2 regions of the Cupriavidus phytorum genome follow, and region 2 is predicted to be linked to the other one. Evidence: riboswitches for the same ligand, from Rfam matches in the RefSeq annotation. Region 2 holds a riboswitch; the other holds the start of a gene.
What was found. A riboswitch is a leader RNA that binds a small molecule or an ion and turns the genes downstream of it on or off. The one in region 2 is predicted to bind glycine.

Region 1: linked by a shared signal. The riboswitch ahead of C7416_RS16965 (D-amino acid dehydrogenase) and the one ahead of gcvT (glycine cleavage system aminomethyltransferase GcvT) in region 2 are both predicted to bind glycine.

What each region holds. Positions count from the first base shown of each region.
Region 1 covers NZ_QKZN01000006.1:103,526-115,537, reverse strand. Annotated here, with positions in the region: gene C7416_RS16980 (TlpA family protein disulfide reductase) at 1-182, opposite strand, end outside; gene C7416_RS16975 (sialidase family protein) at 179-1,426, opposite strand; gene C7416_RS16970 (TonB-dependent receptor) at 1,431-3,707, opposite strand; glycine riboswitch at 3,941-4,039, shown strand; glycine riboswitch at 4,040-4,157, shown strand; gene C7416_RS16965 (D-amino acid dehydrogenase) at 4,213-5,481, shown strand; gene C7416_RS16960 (DUF1484 family protein) at 5,847-6,032, shown strand; gene C7416_RS29335 (AAA family ATPase) at 7,036-7,872, shown strand; gene C7416_RS28955 (HNH endonuclease family protein) at 7,869-8,603, shown strand; gene C7416_RS16950 (ATP-binding protein) at 9,258-12,012, shown strand, end outside.
Region 2 covers NZ_QKZN01000012.1:72,009-84,020, forward strand. Annotated here, with positions in the region: gene hemN (oxygen-independent coproporphyrinogen III oxidase) at 1-524, opposite strand, end outside; gene C7416_RS24075 (ABC transporter substrate-binding protein) at 821-1,864, shown strand; gene C7416_RS24080 (UvrD-helicase domain-containing protein) at 1,888-4,002, opposite strand; gene C7416_RS24085 (glycine zipper 2TM domain-containing protein) at 4,285-4,512, shown strand; glycine riboswitch at 4,587-4,674, shown strand; glycine riboswitch at 4,696-4,820, shown strand; gene gcvT (glycine cleavage system aminomethyltransferase GcvT) at 4,916-6,043, shown strand; gene gcvH (glycine cleavage system protein GcvH) at 6,144-6,524, shown strand; gene gcvP (aminomethyl-transferring glycine dehydrogenase) at 6,623-9,553, shown strand; gene C7416_RS24105 (L-serine ammonia-lyase) at 9,646-11,022, shown strand; gene C7416_RS24110 (MBL fold metallo-hydrolase) at 11,078-11,815, shown strand; gene C7416_RS24115 (OsmC family protein) at 11,844-12,012, shown strand, end outside.

The DNA.
Region 1 (12,012 bases), on a different contig from region 2:
TCCAGCGACCACACCACCAGCACGAAGGGCTTGCCGTGCTGGCTGGCGACGATGCGCGCGGCGCTGGCGGATTCGAACACGGCAACGCGGTCGGCGGCATGGGCGGTGCCGAGCATCAGCGCACATGCGGTCACGGTGGCAGCGGCGGCGGCCGCAAGCAGTTGGCGGCGCGATCGCATCATGCACCCTCCTGCCCGAGCGCGAACACCTGGAAACCCTCGGCCTCGGTGCGCCACAGCACGTAGGCGCGGCCGGCGTGCTGCAGCAGGTGCGGCTGGTCGGAGTCGCGTTCGGTTCCGGCCAGCTTGCGCGTCTGCCAGGTCTTGCCGCCATCGTGCGACAGCATGGCGGAGAGCCGCGTCTGCTGGCCGTCGAACGATTTCCACACCACCGCGATGTCGTTGTCGTTCAGCGCGACGATATCGGCGTGCTGTGCGCGCGGGTCATCGAGCGGGCGTTGCGCCTGCAGCTTGCCGTCGCGCCAGCGCCCCAGCGACACCGTCGGCTTGCCGTCGCGCACGCTGAACCAGACCATATGCACCGTGCCGTCCGGCGCCACCGACGCGCCGGGGCCGTGGTGCGGGCAGGCGTCGATGCGCCAGTCGTCGAAGGTGGCGCGCTGCATCGGCGTGGCCTTGCCGTCGGCGCCCAGCAGCGCCAGCGCGTGGTCGCGCGCGTTGGGCGGGAACACATGGCGCCACAGCGCCAGCATCCTGCCGTCGGGCGTGGGCGCCAGCGCGATGCGGCAGCATTCGCACGACTGGTCGGCGATCTTGTAGTCGCCCTGGAAAGTCTTGCCGTGGTCGGCCGAGACAGCGTAGTAGATCGCGGCGCCGGCATACGGCTGCTTGCGCGCCTCGGCGGCGGCCACGTCGCGCTTGTCGATCCAGCTGACGAAGACGCGCCCGGCCCGGTCCACCGCGAGAGCGTCGAAGCGGTGCGCGATCTGGTCGCGGTTGGCATGCACCGTCAGCGGTTCGGCAAAGGTCTTGCCGCCATCGCTGGAGCGCGCAAAGCGGATAAAGCCGGTCCATGGCTTGGGTAGCGGCTGGGTCCACGTGATATAGACCTGCCCGTCGGCGCCGGTGGCCACCTTGGGGCGGCTTTCATGATCGGCGGCGACCGGCTCCGGCGTGGCGTTGACATGCCGCGCTTCGCTGAAGCTGCGACCGTAGTCCGTCGACGAGCGCACCGCGACATGCTGGCCGTCCTTGTAGGCGATCCACAGCCTGCCGTCGCGGTCGAAGGCGGCGCCGGTGCCCAGCTCGCTTGTTTTCGGCTTGGCCTGGCCGCCGTGGCCGGCGTGGTTGCCATGCGCCTGTGCGGCCGCGGTGGCCGACGCCAGCGTGGCGCAGACCATCAGTCCGGCAGCGATCAGGCGGACAGCGCGGCGGGCGCCTGGCAGGGTTGGAGTCAGCGTGTTCACGTGCTCAGAAGGAAAGTTTCGCCTCGGCGTAGAACGTCCGGCCCGGGTACGGGTGATAGACGTAATAGCGCTGGTCGGTGAGGTTGTCGATGCCAAGCCCGAGGCGAACGTTCCTTGCGGGCTTGTAGGTCACCTTGACGTCGAAGGTCAGGAAGCTGCTGGTGCCGCCGAAGGTGTCGGGGTTGGTGTCCGAGTTGTCGAGCGTATTGTACTGCCGGCCCGAATAGGTCATCGCCAGCGTGCCGGCCCACGCCGGCGTAAAGCGATAGGTGCCCACCAGGTTGGCGCGCCACTTCGGGATGCGGTAGAAATACTTGCCCACCGAGGCCGGGTTGTTGGCGTTCTCCAGCGTCTTCGAATGGTTGTAGGCGCCGCTGGCCGAGAGGTCGAAGCCGCGCACCAGCACATCGCGCCCGTCGTAGGCCAGCTCGATGCCGCGCGTGCGCACCCGGTCGACGTTCTGGAAGCTGGTGACGGTGGGGAACACCGTGGTGTTGGTCTGGCTGACCAGCGCATCGCGGATATCGTCCTCGTACAGCGAGACCCGGAAATTCGACGCCTCCACCGTGCGTTCGAAGGTCAGGTCCTTCGAGAACGAGCGCTCGGGCCGCAGGTTGGGATCGTTGTTGATCAGCGCGGTGCCGGTGATGCGGCCCTGGAACAGCTCGCTGACGGTCGGGTAGCGATAGGCCTGGCCCAGCGACAGCCGGCCCAGCCAGTCCTGCCCGAACGCCTTCTCCAGCGCCAGCTTGGGCGACCAGTTGGATTCGCTGCGCACCGGATAGCCGATATCCACGCCAGGCTGGCTGCGGCTGCCGTCATAGGCGCGCCAGTGCTCGTAGCGCACGCCGGGGATCAGCTTCCAGTCCTCGGCAAAGTACCAGGCGTCCTGCGCGTAGATCGCCTGGGTCTCGGTCTTGCCGGTAAAGGCATTGTTGAACGCGGTGATGGTGGCCGCGCGCCAGTCCGAGGTGTTGTAGGTGGTGTTGCTCAGCCGGTAGTTGTCATAGTGGTATCCGAACGTGACCCAGTGCCCGCCCTGCAGGCGCTCGGGGCGGTAGTCGGCCTTCAGGTCGAGCGTGCGCCAGCCGGTGCCGTCGCCATAAGTCACCGTGCCCGGTCCGTTGCCGACGGCGTTGGCGCTGCGGCTCACGTCCTTGCTGACGTCGAACAGCGACGCCACCCCGGAAAAATTCCACCCCGTCTGGTTGCGCGTGCGCAGCGACAGGCCGTAGAGCCAGCGCGCATCCTCGCCATTGCCGGGCGCAAACGCGTTAGCCGGAATCACGTACTGGTAGCCGCCGATGTTCACCGGACCGCTGGACACCACATTGCCATTGGCATCGCGCAGGTAACTGCCGGTGGTGTTGGAGCGGTCCTGCTGCCAGTAGGCGGCGGTGAACTGCGCCTGCAGCGTGCTGGTGATGTCGTAGCCGAGCTTGAGCTTGAGCTGGTCCTGCACGGTGTGCGTGATGCCCTCGCTATTCACGCCCATCACCACGCGGTCGCGCCCGCTCTGGTCCTGGTCGAAATACGCGCCCGAGACCGGCGTGTCCGCCGCGCCCGCGGGCCGCGTCGAGCGCGACGCGGTGTAGAAGCTCAGCGGCTGGCTCTTGCTGTCCTGCCGGTCCACGCTGACCAGCCACGAGAACGCGCCGACGCGGTCGCCCACATAGGCGTTGGCATGCACCCCGTTGAAGTTATCGTGGGTGCCATACAGGTTGAAGCGCTGCGTGAACAGCTGCACGCTGGCATCGCCCTCGAACTTCTGCGGCGTGCGCGTGGTGATCAGCACCGTCGCGCCCAGCGAATTTCCCGGATACAGCGCCGAATACGGGCCGTACAGCACGTCCATGCGCTCGATCTCGGCGGCATTGACCAGCGACCAGCGCGGCGGGAAGCTGAAGTCCGAGCCCAGCAGGTTGGACAGCAGCAGGCCGTCCGCATAGACCAGCCCGCGCGCCGACTGGCGCGAACTGGTGCTGCGCACCGAGATGATCGAATTCATATCGCCGATAAAGCGCTTGCGCACGGCGAGGTTGGGCGCGTACTTGAGCGCGTCTTCGGTATTGACCACGTTGAAGTCGGCCATGCGCGTGCTGCTGATGCCATACGCCGGCGCCGGCGTGTTGGGCGGAATCGCCGGCGTCTTGCCGCGGTCCGGGCCGGCCGATACCACCACCTCCGGCAACGACGCGGGGGCCTCCACTGCCTGCGCGGCGGCCACGGCGGGGCCCATCAGCACTGCCGAAACGGCCAGTGCAATGCGATGTTTCTTCACTGAATACCTTGTTGTCGTCGTTGTGGGCTCGCAGCGCCTGCGCACCATCAGGCGCTCCTCCCCTGCGTCCCGCACGTCTCTGAGAGCGAGCGCTGACATTTTATGGGCCCGCAAGCCGACGGCCGATGCGACATAGCGACGCGGCCGGCGCAGCCATTTCCGCTTGTCTCCGTGTTAACCCGCATATCCAATACGGGGCCTTGTCACTACATTGCCCCGACTGGCATCAAGCCAGCGTGATGCAGGGAGAGACTGTCGCGGCGCCCGCCGCGCACGGCGCCGAAGGAGCAACCGCCCCGGAAACTCTCAGGCAAAAGGACCGGCATCACCCGTCAGTGCACTCTGAAGAATGCCGGACGCCATCGTCCGCCCGGCATACCGAAGGAGCAAGCGCGCCCGCCCCGCGGCAAGGCGTCGTGAATCTCTCAGGTCCAGAACAGAGGGGGCGTCCTAAACGCATGTTGCGTGCGGACTCCACCCCCGACGTTCCCGGAACCTGTAGATCATGAAGACAATCGCTGTCATCGGCGGTGGCATCACCGGTGTCACCACGGCCTACGCGCTGGCGCGGCGCGGATTCTCCGTCACGCTGTTCGAACGGCATCGCTATGCCGCCATGGAAACCTCGTTCGCCAACGGCGGACAGCTCTCCGCATCCAACGCCGAGGTCTGGACCCACTGGTCCACCATCGTCAAGGGGATGAAGTGGATGCTGCGCAAGGATGCGCCGCTGCTGGTCAATCCCCGGCCCAGCTGGCACAAGCTGTCGTGGTTCGCCGAGTTCATCGCGTCGATTCCCCACTACCGCCGCAACACCATCGAGACCGCGCGCCTGGCCATCGCCGCGCGCGAGCACCTGTTTGCGTGGGCGGCGCAGGAAGGCATCGACTTCGACCTGAAGCGCGCCGGCATCCTCCATATCTACCGCGACCGCGCCGGCTTCGAGCATGCCGGCCGGGTCTCCGCGCTGCTGGCGCAAGGCGGGCTCGAGCGCCGCGCGGTGACCCCGCAGGAGATGCGCGCGATCGAGCCGACGTTGGCGGGCTCCTACTACGGCGGCTACTTCACCGAAAGCGATTCGACCGGCGACATCCACAAGTTCACCAGCGGCCTGGCCGCCGCCGCCGCGCGCCTGGGCGTGCGCTGCCTGTACGGCCAGGACGTGCGCGCGGTGAAGACCGACGGACGGCATGCCACCGTCACCGTGCAGGACGGCAACGATAGCACCACTGCCTCCTTCGACGGCGCCGTAATCTGCGCCGGCACCGCCAGCCGCGCACTGGCCGCCGCGCTGGGCGACCGCGTCAACATCTATCCGGTCAAGGGCTATTCGATCACCGTCAACCTGACCGACGACGCCAGCCGCGCGGCGGCACCGACGGTCAGCCTGCTCGACGACGAAACCAAGCTGGTCACCAGCCGCCTCGGCGACGACCGCTTCCGCGTCGCCGGCACCGCCGAGTTCAACGGCACCAACCGCGATATCCGCGCCGACCGTATCCGCCCGCTGGTGGACTGGGTGCAGCAGTGCTTCCCCGGCGTCAGCACGCGCAGCGTGGTGCCGTGGGCCGGGCTGCGGCCGATGCTGCCCGACATGCTGCCGCGAGTGGGACGCGGACGCGCCGCCTGCATCTTCTACAACACCGGCCACGGGCATTTGGGGTGGACCTTGTCGGCGGTGACGGCGGAGATGGTTGCGGGAGTTGTGGACCAGGCACTGGGAAGCGCCCCGGCAATGGTGCCTGGCGCGGCCCTGACGCCTGCCCAAGCCTGATCCCCGCACGCGCATTTTCAAGAGTCTGCGATTTCTGAATCCGTTGCCCGGATCCAAACTTCGCGCGCCCCTGGAAATGCGACATCTCTCATCGATTCCCCGGTAGCTACGCGAAATACTGGTGGCGTCATCGGAACCACCGATGATCGGGTGTGGAAAGCCCGGATGTTTATGGTGGACAGGCGTTGCCTTGTAGCAGGCAACGCCTGTGTGCTCGCACGAACCAAGCTGGCTCCCTGGCGGGCCGGGCGAGGCAGCCGCAAGGCTGACCGGTTCCCCACCGTAGACCGGTCTTTCCACCCTCGCCGTCTGGCCCGCCGCCCTCATGTGGAAATGAGTGGCGCGCTTTTTCTAGTGGGGAATCCATGGCAATGATCGATGAAATCACAAACGACTGTCTTCAGCAGGTTCGCGCGGGAATTGAAGGAGTTCTCGTACTGCTGGATCACGAAAGCGAAAGCTCTGAAGGCTGCTTCAGTGCGCTGTGCCTGCTTGGCATGGTGAAGATGCAGCTGGATGGGCTGATGGTTGAGCGGGAGCGGTTGCAATAGCGGTTGGCGGGTGTGATGGTGGGGCTGTGCTGTCACACCTCGCCTTGCGGGTCCGCTCCCGCGAGTTGGTCATTGAGCACGGATGGGATTCCCCAACGACACGCCGACTGACTGACCAACCATGATGGGGATTGCAATGGCCGTAGTCGGCCATAAGCGGAAAGCTGGCATTTGCAATTGAATGTCTGTTCCGCATGCGGGGTCTGTCCTTCGACTTGCTCAATTCGATGTCCGAAAGCGCCCGTTCAACTTTGCTGCCGGGTGACCAGCACCTCCTCACTCGGTCACCGGCTTGCCACGGAAGTGCTCTCGTACAAGCAGGACTGATAGAGCCTTGGATGATGGGGTATTCCAAAGTTGCTGCCCTGGCGATCGAAACCGCCAAGGGCTGAGCGTCAAAGACGCCCACGCTTATGTGCACGTGGCATACTAATGTGCGCGTGGCATACTTAAAATTGGGAGGCGGGGTAGCATGGCGGTTATTCACTCTGCGGCATTCCATACTTGGGACAATCAGGTCAGGTCGGTTGACTTGTTGCTTGAGTCAGATCGACCTAGGTCAACCAACTTTGCGACAACCTTCATTACAGGTCGTAACGGCTCACATAAGAGCACGCTGCTGAAGGGTATCGTGTCTGGGCTGGCGGTGGTGGAACGCAACGCTCGAGAAGAGGCGTCGTCTGTACGGAATCCGGGTCGGGATCAGGTGCTTTGTGTATCAGGTTCGGTGGCTGACCGGTTTCCACAGAAGGAACTGCCGGGAGGAACTCGCAGTCCGTTTGACGTCCCAAATTACACGTACGTTGGTCAAAGAGTCATCAGCAACCTGCTTAGCAAGAAGGCACCGCTGGAGACCATGCTGGCTTTTGCGCTCGACCCTGCTAGGGCAGAGCGTTGCAGATGGGAATTCTTTAGCGTTGCACATCGGCACGCGGGAATTCGACCATCCGTAAAGTACATCTTGGAGGCCCAGCGTGGTGTGTCAAAGAAGGCACGAGGCCCGATGGGTGACTTGCTTGGGATCGTGCAAGGCATACGACCTGAGTCCGACAGCACTCGCAAGACAGCCGCAGATCGCCCGCACATTTCCTACGCCACGGCGCAGTGGCTGCTACAGGAATTCGGCTACGACGAGTTTTTGGCGCTGCAATTCTTTGTGAACAACGGGAAGCGGCGCCTTGCGGTCGAGCTTAATGAGACGGGGGCGCACTGCCAAGGCATCGCGCCCAACGTGCTACGACTGGGATTGCTCACGGACCTCGTGCGACTAGTGGATGTCACTGTGAAATCGGCAAGGGACGATTCTGGCTTTTCAGCAATGGAATTAAGCTCAGGTGAGTATCACATGTTCTCCAGCATCCTGGCAATTGGCTTCGGGCTCGAGGACAAGGCTGTCCTGCTGATAGACGAGCCCGAGAACAACCTCCACCCGCAATGGCAGCGGGAGCTGATGGCGACGGTATTCGACGTGTGTGCAGGCGCGATGAAGACGGAGGGGCATCTCATCGTATGCACACACTCGCCACTCATCGTGGGGGCCGCTCCGGAGGGCAGTTCTATTGTTGACATGAGTAGCGATGCGCCGCAGACCAGTGTCGCGTCCTACGGTGCATCGTCTGACGAGTTGCTTCTTTCCCAATTCGGCGTTGGCTCCAGCAGGAACAGGCTCGTCGTGGACACGGTCCAGCGAGCCGTGTCTTTGATCGAGCGAGGCGACTTCGAGAATGCGGAGTTCCAAGGATTGATGCCGAAGCTTAGGTCAATCCGTGACGCACTCACTCCAAGCGATCCAATGGCCGATGTCATTGAGGCGCTCCTAGACGAAGGACCTCAGCGGTGAACATCGGATTTGACAGAATCGTTCCGACCCTTGGCTATCCTGCCGGGACCACAGCTGCGGCGTTGGTCGGCCTTACATGGGAATCCAGGGCGAAAGTCGCGATCGAATTCCGCGCCGGGCTGAAGATTGCGCTCAGGACGGCGCAGTTGGGACGCTGCTGCTTTTGCAGACGTCACCTGTACGACGACTACGCGACTCATCTTGAGCATTTTGTCGACAAGGCGACATTTCCTCAATTTGCATACGAGATCAGGAACCTTGCCCTTTCTTGTGGGACCTGCAATATCCGGAAGAACGCATATTTCTTGTCTTGGAACCGCAGATACAGGTTCATGACCAGAGCCGTCGTGGGGCCCGTGCCGGCTCGATGTCCTGTGCTCAGCATTGCTCTCACGTCCGGCGATGCGTTCCCGGTGGCTCCGGCCAATTTCAGCTGGGTCAATCCGCACTTTCACAATTATTCACAGCACATTTTGCTCGTGCGCGGTTGGGTTTTCGAAGGCCAGTCTCCGGAGGGAAGACGGACAATTCGTAGTCTCAAGCTGAACGATGTTGGACAGATCGAGCGGCGTGCGCTCGCGGAGCGGCTAGAGGCGCGGGGAGGCGCGCTGTCCATGCTTGTCGGCGCGATCTCTGTGCTAGACCAGCATCGAGCAAATGATGTGAAGGACGCAATCATAAAGGTGCTCCGGCGTCGTCGAGAGGCTGCCAAAGCAAGCACTGGAAACTAAAACCTTGAACGTCACGCACGGCCAAGTCGCCCACCATGGACAACATCGCTTAATGATGTGGTGTTCTTTACAGACATCACACCCACGAGAGGTTCCGGCCCGCGAATGGCATCGAACACCGTTGCTACGCACAAGCGCCACCCGACAGGTGATTCTCCAAGTGGGATCATCCAGACGGCCCCACCATACATTTCCCCATCCTGGCCGTCACGCAATAGCAGTGGCAAAGCAGCCGTTGGTGAACTTCAATCTTCTGCCTATACCGGACAGCCCTTCGGGCCCGGCCGGGCAGCTTGACCGTTTCAGGCTGCAAGCAGTCCTACGAGCCAGCACCCCGAGCGCCCGCTATGCCCGCGAAACTAGCCTCGAGACAAATGATTCGAAGACCCGGCGTCCACGCGTTGCGCACCCGCCCTTCCGCCCCCACTGGCAAGTCCCGTGTCCCAGACAAGCTAGCGGCGAAGTAGGGGGCGTTCGACCAGGCCTCCTCCTGGATTGCGATACCGTCTAGCTACTACACAGTGAACTATGCCCTCTGATCCGCCATCACTTTCAGCGGTACTGGTCAATCTTTGCAGGGATCAAATACGTCAAGCGGGCCAAAGGTATACGCCCGGCATCGATCCGAGCGCGCCTAATCTTCGGATTGCCGCGTTGTCTACCGCCATCGACAACGTTGCATGTGGCGATGCTGCGCAAACGCGCTTCCGGTCGGTCCTCGACGAGTTCGCCGAGGCCTGGAAGCGCGCCAAGCATCATAGCCAAAGACCCGCAGAGATCGAGCATTTGGTTGACGCCGCTGGCGCATCGCTTCCGGCGATGATGGACCGCCTGCGTTCGCGCGATGCCACTGCGGGCTATGAATGGGCCGACCAGCTGTCTGAGATCGACGCCCGCTTGATGCAGGATATCGCCCATTGGCGGGCCGAGGAAGCCAAGCTTGCCCCGGACGACGGGAGCTACTCTTCCGCGCACAACAGCGTGCGCGCGAACTTGGATGCGATTGGCCGCTGCCTGCGCGTTGTTCGGGATGAGGCGGAATACGCGGGCAGCCCGTCGTTCAAGCTGCTCTCTGATCCGCTCCTGCTCATCGGTGGTGAATGGGGCACGGGCAAGACCCACCTGCTGTGCGATGTCACCAGTGAGCGCCTTGCCCGTGAAGCTCCCACAGTCTTGGTGCTGGCGAAGAACTTCGAAGGCGACGTGCTTGCGGATATTTGCGCGCGCCTCGGCGAGGCGACTTCGGTCGAGGACAAGTTCGCCGAGCTTTCGGGTGCCGGCCAAGGGGCAAGAGGCCGCACTGTTTTCGTGGTCGACGGCGTCAATGAGGGACGTCGGCGCGAGTGGCGACAGGCGATCAGTACCCTGACCTCACTCGTCGCCGACCACCCCAACATCGGGGTGGTCGTGACATGCCGGACTCCATTTGAGGCCATAGCCATTGAGAAGTCGGACCTAGAGAAATTTCATCGCCTTCAGCATTACGGGTTCGACGACCAGGAGTTCGATGCGCAGGCCGCCTTCTTTCAGTACTATCAGCTGCCGTTGCCGGAGGTTCCGCTGTTGGACCGCGAGTTTTCGCGCCCTCTCACCTTGAAACTCATCTGCCAGTCGCTGCAGAGCCTGTCGGGCAAAAAACTGGCAAAGGGCTTCGCAGGCATCGCCTCCGGACAGCGCGGCATGACGTTCGTGTTGGAATCATTCGTCAATCGCGTTGGGCAACATATCGAACACGAGTTCGGGCTGCAGGACAAGGGATGCTGGATCTTGCTGAAGGGTGACGACAAGTTCGTCGACAAGCGGATTGCCGGTTTCGCACCCTGCATGGCAGCGAAACTCCGCGGTTATGTCCTCCCGTCAGAGGCAGACCGCATCGTCGCCGCGAGCAGGCCTTCGTTACGACCCGCTCAACGGCGCCAGCTTCTGGAGGCGATGCGTACGAACGGGCTAATCGAAGAGGACGCCATCTGGTATTCCACGAGGGACGGACAGCACAAGTCCCGGGTGGTGTACCGATTGCCTTACCAGCGGTTCAGCGACCATTTGATAGCCAGGCACCTGCTAAAGGCATACCTGGATCCGTCGTCGCCTGCTGCCATCAAGGACAGCTTCGCAGCCACCTCTCCGCTCGCGAAGGTCTTCCGGCTAACCGATCGGAACTTCGGCCACTATGCGGAGCCGGGATGGGCCCAAGCATTGATCACGGAGTTCCCCGAGCGCGTTGGGAGCAGGCTTCCTACCAGCCAACGCGAGCTCTTTTTCTCGCTGCCACGGGAAGCACAAGATCTTAACGCCTATTTCGAGCCGTTTGTCGATGGCCTGTTCTGGAGAAGTCCGACCGCGTTCACCGAGGGGACGCAGAAGGTCATCAATCAATACTTGGGCGCAAGTTCCCACGCCTGGGAGCGCGTCGTGGATGCGTTGGCGGCCGTCGCGACGAAACCGAGCCATCCCTACCATGCCAAGCGGCTGTACAAGTTTCTGTCGCGTTATCCAATGGCTGACCGCGACCTGTGCTGGTCCGAATACCTGCGACGAAGGTATGCCTCACCGACCATTCATCGGCTGCTGACCTGGGCGGAGAAGCTCGACACAGTGAGCATGACTAGGGCTGTGGCCGCCGAGCTCGTGGTGTTGTTCTCCCTGGTCCTGCCCACAGTTGTTCGCAGTGATCGCGACCTTGCAACCAAGGCACTCGTTCTGATCGGAGAGCAACATCCGGACTTACTGTTCTCGCACGCGGTGGCATGCCTAGAATTTAACGATCCGTATCTCCCTGAGCGAGTACTTGCGGCCGCCTACGGGACGGCCCTGTCGCTGGTCGATTCCAAAAAGGCAGCTTCGTTCAGGCCGCTCCTTGGGGACCTGGCCAAGAAGCTCTACCTTCAGATGTTCGCGCCTCGTGCGCGCCACGCGACGCACCACACGCTCATGCGGGATTACGCGCTTGGGATTATCGAGGTCGCGCGGCGAGCAAGGTGCGTCAAGCTGCCGAAGACGTCAGGCCGCTACCTCAGCCGACCATTCCCGAATACCCCGTCGCCATTCACCAGCAATGGAACGCCTGATGACGCAGTCAAGGATGCAATTGGCCACGCCATCCAAATGGACTTCGGCAACTACACCATCGGTCGACTGATTCCCAACAGGGCAAACTATGACTATACGAAGCCAGACTACGTGCGGGTACGGTCAAAGATCGAGCGGCGCATGTTCGACCTGGGGTATCGGGACAAGCGGTTCGAGCACGTCGAGTCGGAGATTGGGCGGAACTCTTGGAACGCTCGCAACGAACATAAAGTTGACCGCTACGGTAAGAAGTATTCCTGGATCGCGTACTTCGAGATGTGGGGAGAGCGCGATGCGAACCGGAAGCTCCCGGATTGGCGTCAGGGTAGCCGGCCTTCCG
Region 2 (12,012 bases):
CGGTTGAAGCCCAGCTCGGCCAGCAGCGCCATGCGGTCCTGGTCGACGCGGCGCGGATCGATCTCGATCGAGTGCTCGCCGTCGGCCGCCAGCGCGAAATGCGTGTTCAGCAGCGCCATCACGCGACGCATTTCCTCCGGGTTGAGGAAGGTCGGCGTGCCGCCGCCCCAATGCGACTGGATCACCTGCCGGCGCTCGCCCAGCCGCCCGGCGACCAGCGCCATCTCGCGCCCCAGGTAGCTGACGTAGCGCGCACTGCGGCCGTGGTCGCGGGTGATGATTTTGTTGCAGCCGCAGTAGTAGCAGATGTTCTCGCAGAACGGGATATGCAGGTATAGCGACAGCGGTGCCGGCGCGGCGGCGCGGCAAGCGTCGAGCGCATCGTGGTACAGCGACAGGTCGGGGCCGTTGTGGAAGCGGTCGGCGGTCGGATACGAGGTATAGCGCGGGCCGTTGCCGTCGATACGCCCGGCCAGCGCGCGGAAATCAGAGAGTGCGCGACGGTCGAGCGCGTGGGAAGTCATGGCAGACGGGTTCATGGGGGCGCGGGGGAATGGGTGTGCGACACGTCATCGTAGGACCGGGCCGGCGCCCGCAGCTTGACCGCCGTCAAGCGCGGGCGTGAGCCCAGCGACACCGCTGCCGCCAGGCTGCCCGCGCACGTCACATTGGCGTCATGGGTGCCGGGTACGCTGCGCGCCACCGCGCCCGCGTGCGATCCGTCACCGTGCCAGCCATGCCCAGTTCCCGCCGACCGTACCCGCCCACGCCGTACCCACCGCTGCGCTGTCACCCGCCGGCACATGCCGGCCGGCGCCGGATGCTTGCCGCGACCGGCATGGCGCTGGCGCTGCCTGCGTTGGCTCAACTGGCCCAGGCGCCGCGTACGGTGGTGGTCGGGCATCTGGTCGACCGCAACGGCGCGCAGTCCGACCTGGCGCGCGACTACCTGGCCGGCGCCAAGGTCCTGTTCGACGCCGTCAACGCCGCCGGCGGGCCGGTGCGGATCCAGCATGTGGTGCGCGATGCGGACCCGGATCCGCGCCGCGCGCTGGCGCAGGCAGTGTCGCTGGCCGATACCGAACATGCGGGGCTGCTGTTCGGCCCCGGCGACCGGCTGCTGCCCGTGCTGGCGTCATCGACCGAACTGGCGCGGCGCGGCATGCAGATCGTCGCACCGCTGTCGGGGCTGGCGCTGGCCGCCGACAATGTCTGGTACACGCGGGCCGACTACCAGGCCGAACTCGACGCCGCCGCGCAACAGTTGCGCGGCTACGGTCTGACGCAGATCGCGCTGGCGGTGGCGCCGGATTTCGCGCTGTCGTCGCTGGCCCGGCTGGAGGCGCAGGCCGGCACCCGCGCGGTGCTGCTGGAAGGCAGCGGCGAAGCCGCGGCGCGGCGCATCGCGGCAACGCGTCCGGGCGCGGTGATCGTCGCCGGCGACACCCTGGCCTATGCCGAGCTGGGCCGCGCGCTGGCGGTGCAGGGGTGGTACGGCTTCCTGGTCGGGCTGTCCGCGGTCAGTGCCAATGCCGCGCGCGAGATCCTGGGTCGCGGCTACGCCGGCGGGATGGTGCTGACCCAGGTCGCGCCGGGCCCGCAGCAGGCAACGTTGCGGGTGGTGAAGGAGCATGTGGCGCGCATGAAGCAGTACCTGGACGAGCCGCCGTCGCCGGCGACACTGGCCGGTTATATCGGCGCCGCCTGGCTGGCGCGCGCGTTGCAAGGGATGCGCGCGGGCGGCGCGGCGGAACTGCGGCGCGCGCTGCAGTGCCGCGTCGACGTGGGCGACTTCACGCTCGACTTCACGCGCGGACAGCGCGGCTCGCAGTACGTCACGCTGGCGGTGTCGGGCGCGCGCTAGGGCTTCGATCGCGCGCGTGCGGCTCAGCCGGCGGCCGCCTTGCCGCCGCTGCTCCCGCTGCCCCCGTTCCCGAGCAGCGCCTTGAGCGCGCCCAGTCGGTCCTTGGGGCTCATCGCCGGGGTCGCGTCGACCGGCGCGGGCGCCTCTTCCAGCTTCATCTCGCCGATAAAGCGCGACGGCTGGCACGAGTAGGTCTCGCGCGCGCGCTTGCGCTTCTTGCACCAGCTGACATGCAGGCTGCGCTGCGCGCGCGTGATGCCCACGTACATCAGGCGCCGTTCTTCCTCGATCTTCTCGTCGCTCATGTCCTCGTCCTCGCGGCAATGGGGCAGGATGCCCTCCTCCACGCCGACCAGGAACACATGCGGATATTCCAGCCCCTTGGACGCATGCAGCGTGGACAGCCGCACCGCGTCGGGGTCTTCCTCGCGGCCCTCGAGCATGCTCATCAGCGCCACGGTCTGGGTCAGTTCCAGCAGGTTCTTGCCATCGCTGCCGAAGCCGTCGGCGGTGTCGAAGCCGGTCGCTTCGTCGCCGTCCGCGCCCTCGGGCTTGGTCCCCTTGCGCTTCAGCCAGTCGAGGAATTCCAGCGTATTGGTCCAGCGCGACTGCGCCTGCCGTTCGTCGAAGCTGTCGTACAGGTAGGCCTCGTAGTGGATGCCTGCCATCAGGTCGTCGAGCACCTCGGTGGCCGGGTCCTTCGCCGCGCGCTCGGCCAGCCGCACCATCGATTCGCAGAACACCCGCAGCGGCTCCAGCTGGCGCGGCTGCAGCTTGCCCTCGATGCCGCCCATCATCGCCGCCTCGAACAGCGACACCTTGGCCTGGCCGGCGAAGGTGCCCAGCACCTCGAGCGTGGTGTTGCCGACGCCGCGCCGCGGTGTGGTGATGGCGCGGATAAAGGCGGGATCGTCGTCGGGATTGGCGATCAGGCGCAGGTAGGCGCAGATGTCCTTGATCTCGGCCTTGTCGAAGAAGCTCTGGCCGCCCGACAGCACGTAGGGGATGCGCTCGCGCCGCAGGATCTGCTCGAACAGCCGCGCCTGGTGGTTGCCGCGGTACAGGATGGCGTAGTCGCGGAATTGCGCGCGGCGCTCGAACTTGTGCGCCGACAGGCGGAACACCACCGACTCGGCCTCGTGCTCCTCGTCGTTCATCGGGTGGATGGCGATGGGGTCGCCCATGCCGTGCTCGCTCCACAGCTTCTTGTCGAACAGCTTGGGATTGTTGGCGATGACGGCGTTGGCGGCTTCCAGGATGCGCACGGTGGAGCGGTAGTTCTGCTCCAGCTTGATCACCTTCAGGTCCGGGAAGTCGGTCTGCAGCCCGCGCAGGTTGTCCAGCGTGGCGCCGCGCCAGCCATAGATGGCCTGGTCGTCGTCGCCCACCGCGGTGAAGGCCGGCGCGCGCAAGTGGGAGCCGCCCGCCAGCAGCTTGAGCAGCTGGTACTGGCAGGCGTTGGTGTCCTGGTATTCGTCGACCAGGAAGTAGCGCAGGCGGTTCTGCCACTTGAGCCGGACCGCTTCGTCGCGCGCGAACAGTTCCGCCGGCAGGCGGATCAGGTCGTCGAAATCCACCGCCTGGTAAGCGTTCAGCGTGGCGACGTAGTTGCGGTAGACCAGCGCGGCCTGGTGCTCGTCGGCATTGGCGGCCTGCGCGATCGCGGCCTCGGGATCGACCATGCCGTTCTTCCACAGCGAGATCGTGCTCTGCACGCCGCGGATCAGCTTCTTGTCGGTGGTGCCGAGCTGCTCCTGGATCAGGCCGAAGCAGTCGTCCGAATCCATGATCGAGAACTGCGGCTTCAGGCCGACGTGCTCGGCTTCCATGCGCAGGATCTGCACGCCCAGCGAGTGGAAGGTGCAGACCGTCAGCTGCTTCAGCGGAATGCGTTTGCCCTCGCGCGTGGTCTTGCCCTCCATCAGCTTGCCGATGCGCTCCTGCATTTCCTTGGCCGCCTTGTTCGTAAACGTGACGGCGGCGATATGGCGCGGCTCGAAGCCCTTGTCCTCGATCAGATGCGCAATCTTCTGCGTGATCACCCGGGTCTTGCCGGAGCCCGCGCCGGCCAGCACCAGGCAAGGCCCGTCCAGGTAGCGGACGGCTTCGGATTGGGCGGGGTTCAGGCCATGGGTCATGCGGGGCAGGCGTTTGGGGGCAGCGGCGGAATCGACGGAGAACGGCGGCAAGCGGCGTAATTTGCCGGCATCCCGGCAAGGGCGTGCGGCAAAGCTGCCGATGTTAACACGCTCGCCGCGACGGGTCAGTCAGCGCAAGCCGCGCGCGCGGGCCCGGCTGTGTCACGGGCGTAACACTTCGTAAAGCGCGGAGCGAATGGCATAGCGCGACACTCTAATCAGTGTGTCCCCCGGTCCGCCGGATCGCTTGGGCATGCACAAATCATCACATCGGAGCCAACAATGAAAACCCTGCAAACTTTGACCAAGGTGACCCTGATCGGCATGACGGTCGCGGCCTTTGCCGGTTGCGCGGACATGACCCCGAAACAACGTAACACTGCCATCGGCGCCGGTGCCGGCGCGGTGGGCGGCGCCGTCCTGACCGACGGCAGCGCGCTGGGTACGCTGGGTGGCGCGGCCGTGGGCGGCGTGATCGGTAACGTCGTCACCGACGACAAGAAGAAGTAAAGCCGTGGCGCGCAGTGGCGGGTACGGGCCCCTTGCCGTGGTTTGACAAAGGCCGGGCCCTCCCGTACATTGCGCGCATCCGACCGGGAGAGCGCGCATCGCCTGCGCCGCCGAAGGGGTATCACCCGAAAACTCTCAGGCACCACGGACCGGTCGGATCGGCATGCAACATGCACACGATGCATGCCGCACTCTGGAGAGCGGCACCCGCCATTCGTGGCGAGCGTGCCCACCGAAGGGGCGCGCGAGGATGGGATCCACCGGATCCGCCTCGTAATCTCTCAGGTATCGAGGACAGAGGGGTCATCCGCCGCAGCGGATCGCTTGTCATATTGGCGTAGCGAAGGTTGCGGCGGATGGCCCTTTTTTGTTTTCGCCAACCGAGACTGCCCCCGAGGATTCCATGACGCTCCAGGCCACGCCCCTCAACGCTATCCACCGCGCCCTGGGCGCCCGCATGGTTGACTTCGGCGGCTGGGACATGCCGGTCAACTATGGCTCCCAGATCGAAGAGCACCATGCGGTGCGCAACGATGCCGGCATGTTCGACGTCTCGCACATGTGCGTGGTCGATCTCGCCGGCGCCAATACCCGCAGCTTCCTGCGCGGCCTGCTGGCCAACAACGTCGACAAGCTGCAGACGCCCGGCAAGGCGCTCTATTCCTGCATGCTCGACGAGAACGGCGGCGTCATCGACGACCTGATCGTCTATTTCTTCGCCGAGGACCGTTTCCGCCTGGTGGTCAACGCCGGCACCGCGGTGGGCGATATCGACTGGATCCGCGCCCGCAACGACGCCACCGGCAGCGGCGTGACCATCACGCCGCGCCGCGAGGACGTTGCGCCCGCCGGCGTGGAGCCGCTGGCGATCGTCGCGGTGCAGGGGCCCAACGCCCGCGCCAAGGTGTGGAGCACCTTCCCGTCGACCCAGCCTTCCGATGCGCTCAAGCCGTTCAACGCCGTGGTGGTGCAGGACCCCGCCCTCGGCGAAGTGATGGTGGCGCGCACCGGCTACACCGGCGAAGACGGCTTCGAGCTGGTGGTGCCGGCCGCCAGTGTCGCCGGCCTGTGGGAAAAACTGAATGCCGCGGGCGTGCGCCCGGCCGGCCTGGGTGCGCGCGACACGCTGCGCCTGGAAGCCGGCATGAACCTGTACGGCCAGGACATGGATATCAAGGTCTCGCCGCTGGATGCAGGCCTGGCGTGGACGGTCGACCTGCAGAGCGAGCGCGACTTCACCGGCAAGGCTGCGCTGGCCGCGGCCGGTTCGCGCCAGCAGTTCCTCGGCCTGATCCTGCGCGACAAAGGTGGTGTGCTGCGTGCTCACCAGAAAGTCATCACCCCCGCCGGTGATGGCGAAATCACCAGCGGCACCTTCAGCCCCTCGCTGTCGCAATCGATCGCCTTCGCGCGCCTGCCCCAGGGCGTGAACGTGGGCGACACCGTGCAGGTGGAGATCCGCGACCGCAAACTCAGCGCGACTGTGGTTAAACTGCCGTTTGTGCGTCATGGCAAGGCACTCGTGAGCTAAGGGAAAGCCCCGCTCACCCAACGGTCGCCCTCGCCTGCCGGCAGCGTTGCCGGGCAGGCATCACCCAAACAAGAAACAGATCTGAATCCGGAGAACCTTCATGAATTTCCCCGCTGACCTCAAGTACACCGAGTCGCATGAGTGGGTGCGCGTCGAAGCCGACGGCACGCTCACCATCGGCATCACCGACCACGCACAGGATGCGCTCGGCGACATCGTCTTCCTGGAGTTGCCCGAAGTGGGCAAGTCGGTCGGTGCCGGCGACGCGCTGGCGGTGGTGGAGTCGGTGAAGGCCGCTTCCGACATCTACGCACCCGTGGCCGGTGAAGTGATCGCCGTCAACGAGGCCGCCACCGCGGCGCCCGAAAGCGTCAACGCCAACGCCTTCGATGCGTGGCTGTTCAAGCTCAAGCCGGCCAATGGCGACGACGTCAACGGCCTGATGTCGGCCGACGCCTACAAGGCCAGCGTCGGCGCCTGATCGCCCGCCGGTCCCGCGCCAGGGACCGGCACACCGCATTCGCGGCGCCGCGGCACGGCTGACCACCTGCCGCCGCGCCCCCCACGAGGTTCTTGCCCATGAACGCCCCGCTGCCCATGAACGCCGCCCACGCAACCCGGCCCACGCTGGCCGAACTGGAGGCGCGCGACGCCTTCGCCGCCCGCCATATCGGCCCCGATACCCCCGAGCAGCAGCACATGCTGAAGACGCTCGGCTATGACAGCCGCGCCGCGCTGATCGACGCCGTCATCCCCGCCGCCATCCGCCGCCGCGACGGCATGCCGATGGGCGAGTTCACCGAGCCGCTGAGCGAAGAAGCCGCGCTGGCAAAGCTGCGCGCGCTGGCCGGCAAGAACAAGGTGCTGAAGAGCTTTATCGGCCAGGGCTACTTCAATACCATCACGCCCGGCGTCATCCTGCGCAATATCTTCGAGAACCCGGCCTGGTACACCGCCTACACGCCCTACCAGCCCGAGATCTCGCAGGGCCGGCTGGAAGCGATGCTGAATTTCCAGCAGATGGTCACCGACCTGACCGGGCTCGACATCGCCAATGCGTCGATGCTCGACGAAGGCACCGCCGCGGCCGAGGCGATGACGCTGCTGCAGCGCGTGAACAAGCACGATTCCAATATCTTCTTCGTCGCCGACGACGTGCTGCCGCAGACGCTGGAAGTGGTGCGCACGCGCGCGCTGCCGCTGGGCATCGAGGTCAAGGTCGGCCCCGCCGCCGACGCTGCCGCGGCGGGCGCGTTCGGCGTGTTGCTGCAGTACCCGGGTGTCAACGGCGACATCAATGACTACCGCGCCATCGCCGACGCGGTGCACGCCGCCGGCGGCCTGGTGGTCGCCGCCGCCGACCTGCTGGCGCTGACGCTGATCGCCGCGCCGGGCGAATGGGGCGCCGACGTGGCGGTGGGCAACTCGCAGCGCTTCGGCGTGCCGCTGGGCTTTGGCGGCCCGCACGCCGGCTACATGGCGGTGAAGGATGCGTTCAAGCGCTCGATGCCTGGCCGCCTGGTCGGCGTGACCATCGACGCGCAGGGCAACCAGGCCTACCGCCTGGCACTGCAGACGCGCGAGCAGCATATCCGCCGCGAGAAGGCCACCTCCAACATCTGTACCGCGCAGGTGCTGCTGGCGGTGATGGCGTCGATGTACGCGGTCTACCATGGCCCGCAGGGCCTGAAGCGCATCGCGCAGCGCGTGCATCGCCTGACCGCGACGCTGGCCGCCGGCCTGCAGGCACTGGGCTTCGCACGTACCAACGCCAGCTTCTTCGACACGCTGACGCTGGAGACCGGCTTCAACACCGATGCGATCCACGCCGCCGCCACCGCGCGCGGCATCAACCTGCGCCATGCCGGCGCCACGCGCGTCGGCATCTCGCTGGACGAGACCGCCACCCGCGCCGACGTGATCGCGCTGTGGGAGATCTTTACCCAAGGCAAGCCGCTGCCCGCCGAGGTCGACTTCGACCAGCTCGAGGCCGCCGCGCAGGATGCCTTCCCGCCCGCGCTGGCGCGCACCAGCGCCTACCTGACGCACCCGGTGTTCAACACCCACCACGCCGAGCACGAGATGCTGCGCTACCTGCGCATGCTGGCCGACAAGGACCTGGCGCTCGACCGCACCATGATCCCCCTGGGCTCGTGCACGATGAAGCTGAATGCCACCAGCGAGATGATCCCGGTGACCTGGCCCGAGTTCAGCCAGATCCACCCGTTCGCGCCGCTGGACCAGACCGTCGGCTACCGCGAGATGATCGACCAGCTCGAGGCCATGCTGTGCGCCGCCACCGGCTACGCCGCGGTCAGCCTGCAGCCCAACGCCGGCTCGCAGGGCGAGTACGCCGGCCTGCTGATCATCCACGCCTACCACGCCAGCCGCGGCGAGAGCCATCGCGACATCTGCCTGATCCCGTCGTCGGCGCACGGCACCAACCCGGCGTCGGCGCAGATGGCCGGCATGAAGGTGGTGGTGGTGGCCTGCGACGAGAACGGCAACGTCGACCTGGAAGACCTGGCGAAGAAGGCCGAGCAGCACAGCAACAACCTGGCTGCGATCATGATCACCTACCCGTCCACGCACGGCGTGTTCGAGCAAGGTGTGCAGCAGATCTGCGAGATCGTGCACAAGCACGGCGGCCAGGTCTATGTCGACGGCGCCAACATGAACGCGATGGTCGGCACCGCCGCGCCGGGCCAGTTCGGCGGCGACGTGTCGCACCTGAACCTGCACAAGACCTTCTGCATCCCGCACGGCGGCGGCGGCCCGGGCGTGGGCCCCGTTGCGGTCGGCGCGCACCTGGCGGACTTCCTGCCCAACCAGGACAGCGTCGGCTATCGCCGCGACGAGCGCGGCATCGGTGGCGTGTCGGCGGCACCGTTCGGCTCGGCCAGCATCCTGCCGATCTCGTGGATGTATATCGCGATGATGGGCTCGGCCGGCCTGACCGCGGCGACCGAGAACGCGATCCTGGCCGCCAACTATGTCGCCAAGCGCCTGGCGCCGTACTACCCGGTGCTCTACACCGGGCAGCACGACCTGGTCGCGCACGAGTGCATCCTGGACCTGCGCCCGCTGCAGAAGGAAACCGGCATCAGCAATGAGGACGTGGCGAAGCGCCTGATGGACTACGGCTTCCACGCGCCGACCATGAGCTTCCCGGTGCCGGGCACGCTGATGATCGAGCCGACCGAGTCTGAAGCGCTGCATGAGCTGGACCGCTTCGTCGACGCCATGATCGCGATCCGCCAGGAAATCGGCCGCGTTGCCGACGGCACTTTCGACCGCGACGACAACCCGCTCAAGCACGCCCCGCACACCGCCGCGGTGGTGACCGCCAACGAGTGGACCCACCAGTACACGCGCGAGGAAGCCGCGTATCCGGTCGCCTCGCTGCGCACGCAGAAGTACTGGCCGCCGGTCGGCCGCGCTGACAACGTGTACGGTGACCGCAACCTGTTCTGCGCCTGCGTGCCGGTCAGCGACTACGTGGTGGACTGAGCCGGCACCCCGGCCAGAAGCTAAGCTGTACTCAGGGCGCCGCGCAACGCGGCGCCCGCCGGCCTGGTCCGGCGTCAATCTGGAGGCCGTCCGTGGCAGTCAGCGTATTCGATCTGTTCAAGGTGGGCATCGGCCCGTCGAGCTCGCACACCGTAGGCCCGATGCGCGCAGCGCTGATGTTCGCGCAGGGGCTGGAGCGCGACGGGCTGCTGCCGCAAGTCGCCAGCGTGCGGGTGGAGCTGTACGGCTCGCTCGGCGCCACCGGCAAGGGCCACGGCACCGACAAGGGCGTGATCCTGGGCCTGATGGGCGAGGCCCCCGACACCATCGATCCGGATTCCATCGACACGCGTTTGGCTGCCTTGCGCAAGACGCGCGAGCTGTCGCTGCTCGGCCGCCACCTGGTGCCCTTCGTCGAGAAGGAGCACATCGTCTTCTACCGGCGCGAAGCCATGGCCGAGCATCCCAACGGCATGAAGTTCCACGCCTTCGATGGCGCCGGCGCCACGCTGCGCGAGGCGCGCTACCTGTCGGTCGGCGGCGGCTTCGTGGTCACCGCGGGCGCGCCCAATACGCAGGTGCTCAACGCCGCGCAGCAGTTGCCGCATCCGTTCCGCAGCGGCAAGGAGCTGCTCGAAATGGCCAGCGCCAGCGGCAAGAGCATTGCCCGGCTGATGCTGGAAAACGAGCTGACCTGGCGCAGCGAGGCCGACGTGGTCAACGGCCTGCTGCATATCTGGGACGTGATGCAGGCCTGCGTGGCGCGCGGCTGCCGCACCGACGGCGAACTGCCGGGCCCGTTCAAGGTGAAGCGGCGCGCGCCCGAGCTGTACCGCAGCCTGACCGAGCGCGCCGAGCGCACGCTGTCCGATCCGCTCTCGGTGATGGACTGGGTCAACCTGTACGCCATCGCCGTCAATGAGGAGAACGCCGCCGGCGGGCGCGTGGTCACGGCGCCGACCAACGGTGCGGCCGGCATCATCCCGGCGGTGCTGCACTACTACGATCGCTTCGTGCCTGGCGCCAACCGCGAGGGCGTGGTCGATTTCCTGTTGACCGCGGGTGCGATCGGGCTGCTGTACAAGCTCAACGCGTCGATCTCCGGCGCCGAGGTCGGCTGCCAGGGCGAAGTCGGCGTGGCCTGCTCGATGGCGGCCGGCGCACTCGCCGCGGTCACCGGCGGCAGCCCGGCGCAGGTGGAGAACGCCGCCGAGATCGGCATGGAGCACAACCTCGGCCTGACCTGCGACCCGGTCGGCGGGCTGGTGCAGATCCCGTGCATCGAGCGCAACGCGATGGCGTCGGTCAAGGCAGTCAACGCGGCGCGCATGGCGCTGCGCGGCGACGGCACGCACTACGTGTCGCTCGATTCGGTGATCAAGACCATGCGCGAAACCGGCGCCGACATGAAGACCAAGTACAAGGAAACGGCGCGCGGCGGCCTGGCGGTGAATATCGTGGAGTGCTAGCGCCGGCGCGGCGTATCATGGCGGCGTTCCCCGGCCAAACAACAAGAGGACGGCCATGCAGACCTTCCACCAGCTGTTCGACGAGACCTCGTCCACCTTCACCTACCTGCTGATCGACGCCGCCACCGGGGACGCGCTGCTGATCGATCCGGTCGACCACCAGCTCGAGCGCGACCTGAGGCTGCTGCACGAAACCGGCGCGCGCCTGGCCTGGGTGATCGAGACCCATGCCCATGCCGACCACATCACCTCGGCCGGCCACCTCGCCATGCAGACCGGCGCGCATACCGCGGCGCCGTCCGGCTGCGACATCAAGCCCGCACAGAAACAACTGATCGATGGCGATACCGTCGCCTTCGGCAAGCAACTGCTGCGTGCCATCCATACCCCCGGGCACACCGCCGGCAGCATGAGCTACCTGTGGGAAGAAGCCACCGCCGACGGCATCGTGCGCCGCGTCTTCACCGGCGATGCGCTGCTGATCGACGGCTGCGGCCGCACCGATTTCCAGTCCGGCGACGCCGGCACGCTGTACGACAGCCTGACTCGCAAGCTGTTCGCGCTGCCCGACGACACGCTGGTCTATCCGGCCCATGACTACAAGGGCCGCACCGTGTCCACCATCGGCCATGAGCGCGCGCACAACAGCCGCGTCGCCGGCCGCACGCGCGAGCAGTTCGTCGAGATGATGCGCAACCTGAATCTGCCGCGCCCCAGGCTGATCGATGTCGCCGTGCCGGCCAACCAGCGCCTGGGCCTGCGCGATGGCGAGAGCGTGCCGCACGGCGCCTGAATTCCTTACCAACCCCTGGAGTCCCTGCATGTCCACCTACACCGCTGAAGTCCTGTGGCAACGCGACGGACAGGATTTTGCCGGCAATCGCTACAGCCGCCGGCATCTGCTGCGCTTCGACGGCGGCGCCGAAGTGCCGGGCTCGTCATCACCCCATGTGGTGCCGCTGCCGATGTCCGACGCCAGCGCGGTCGATC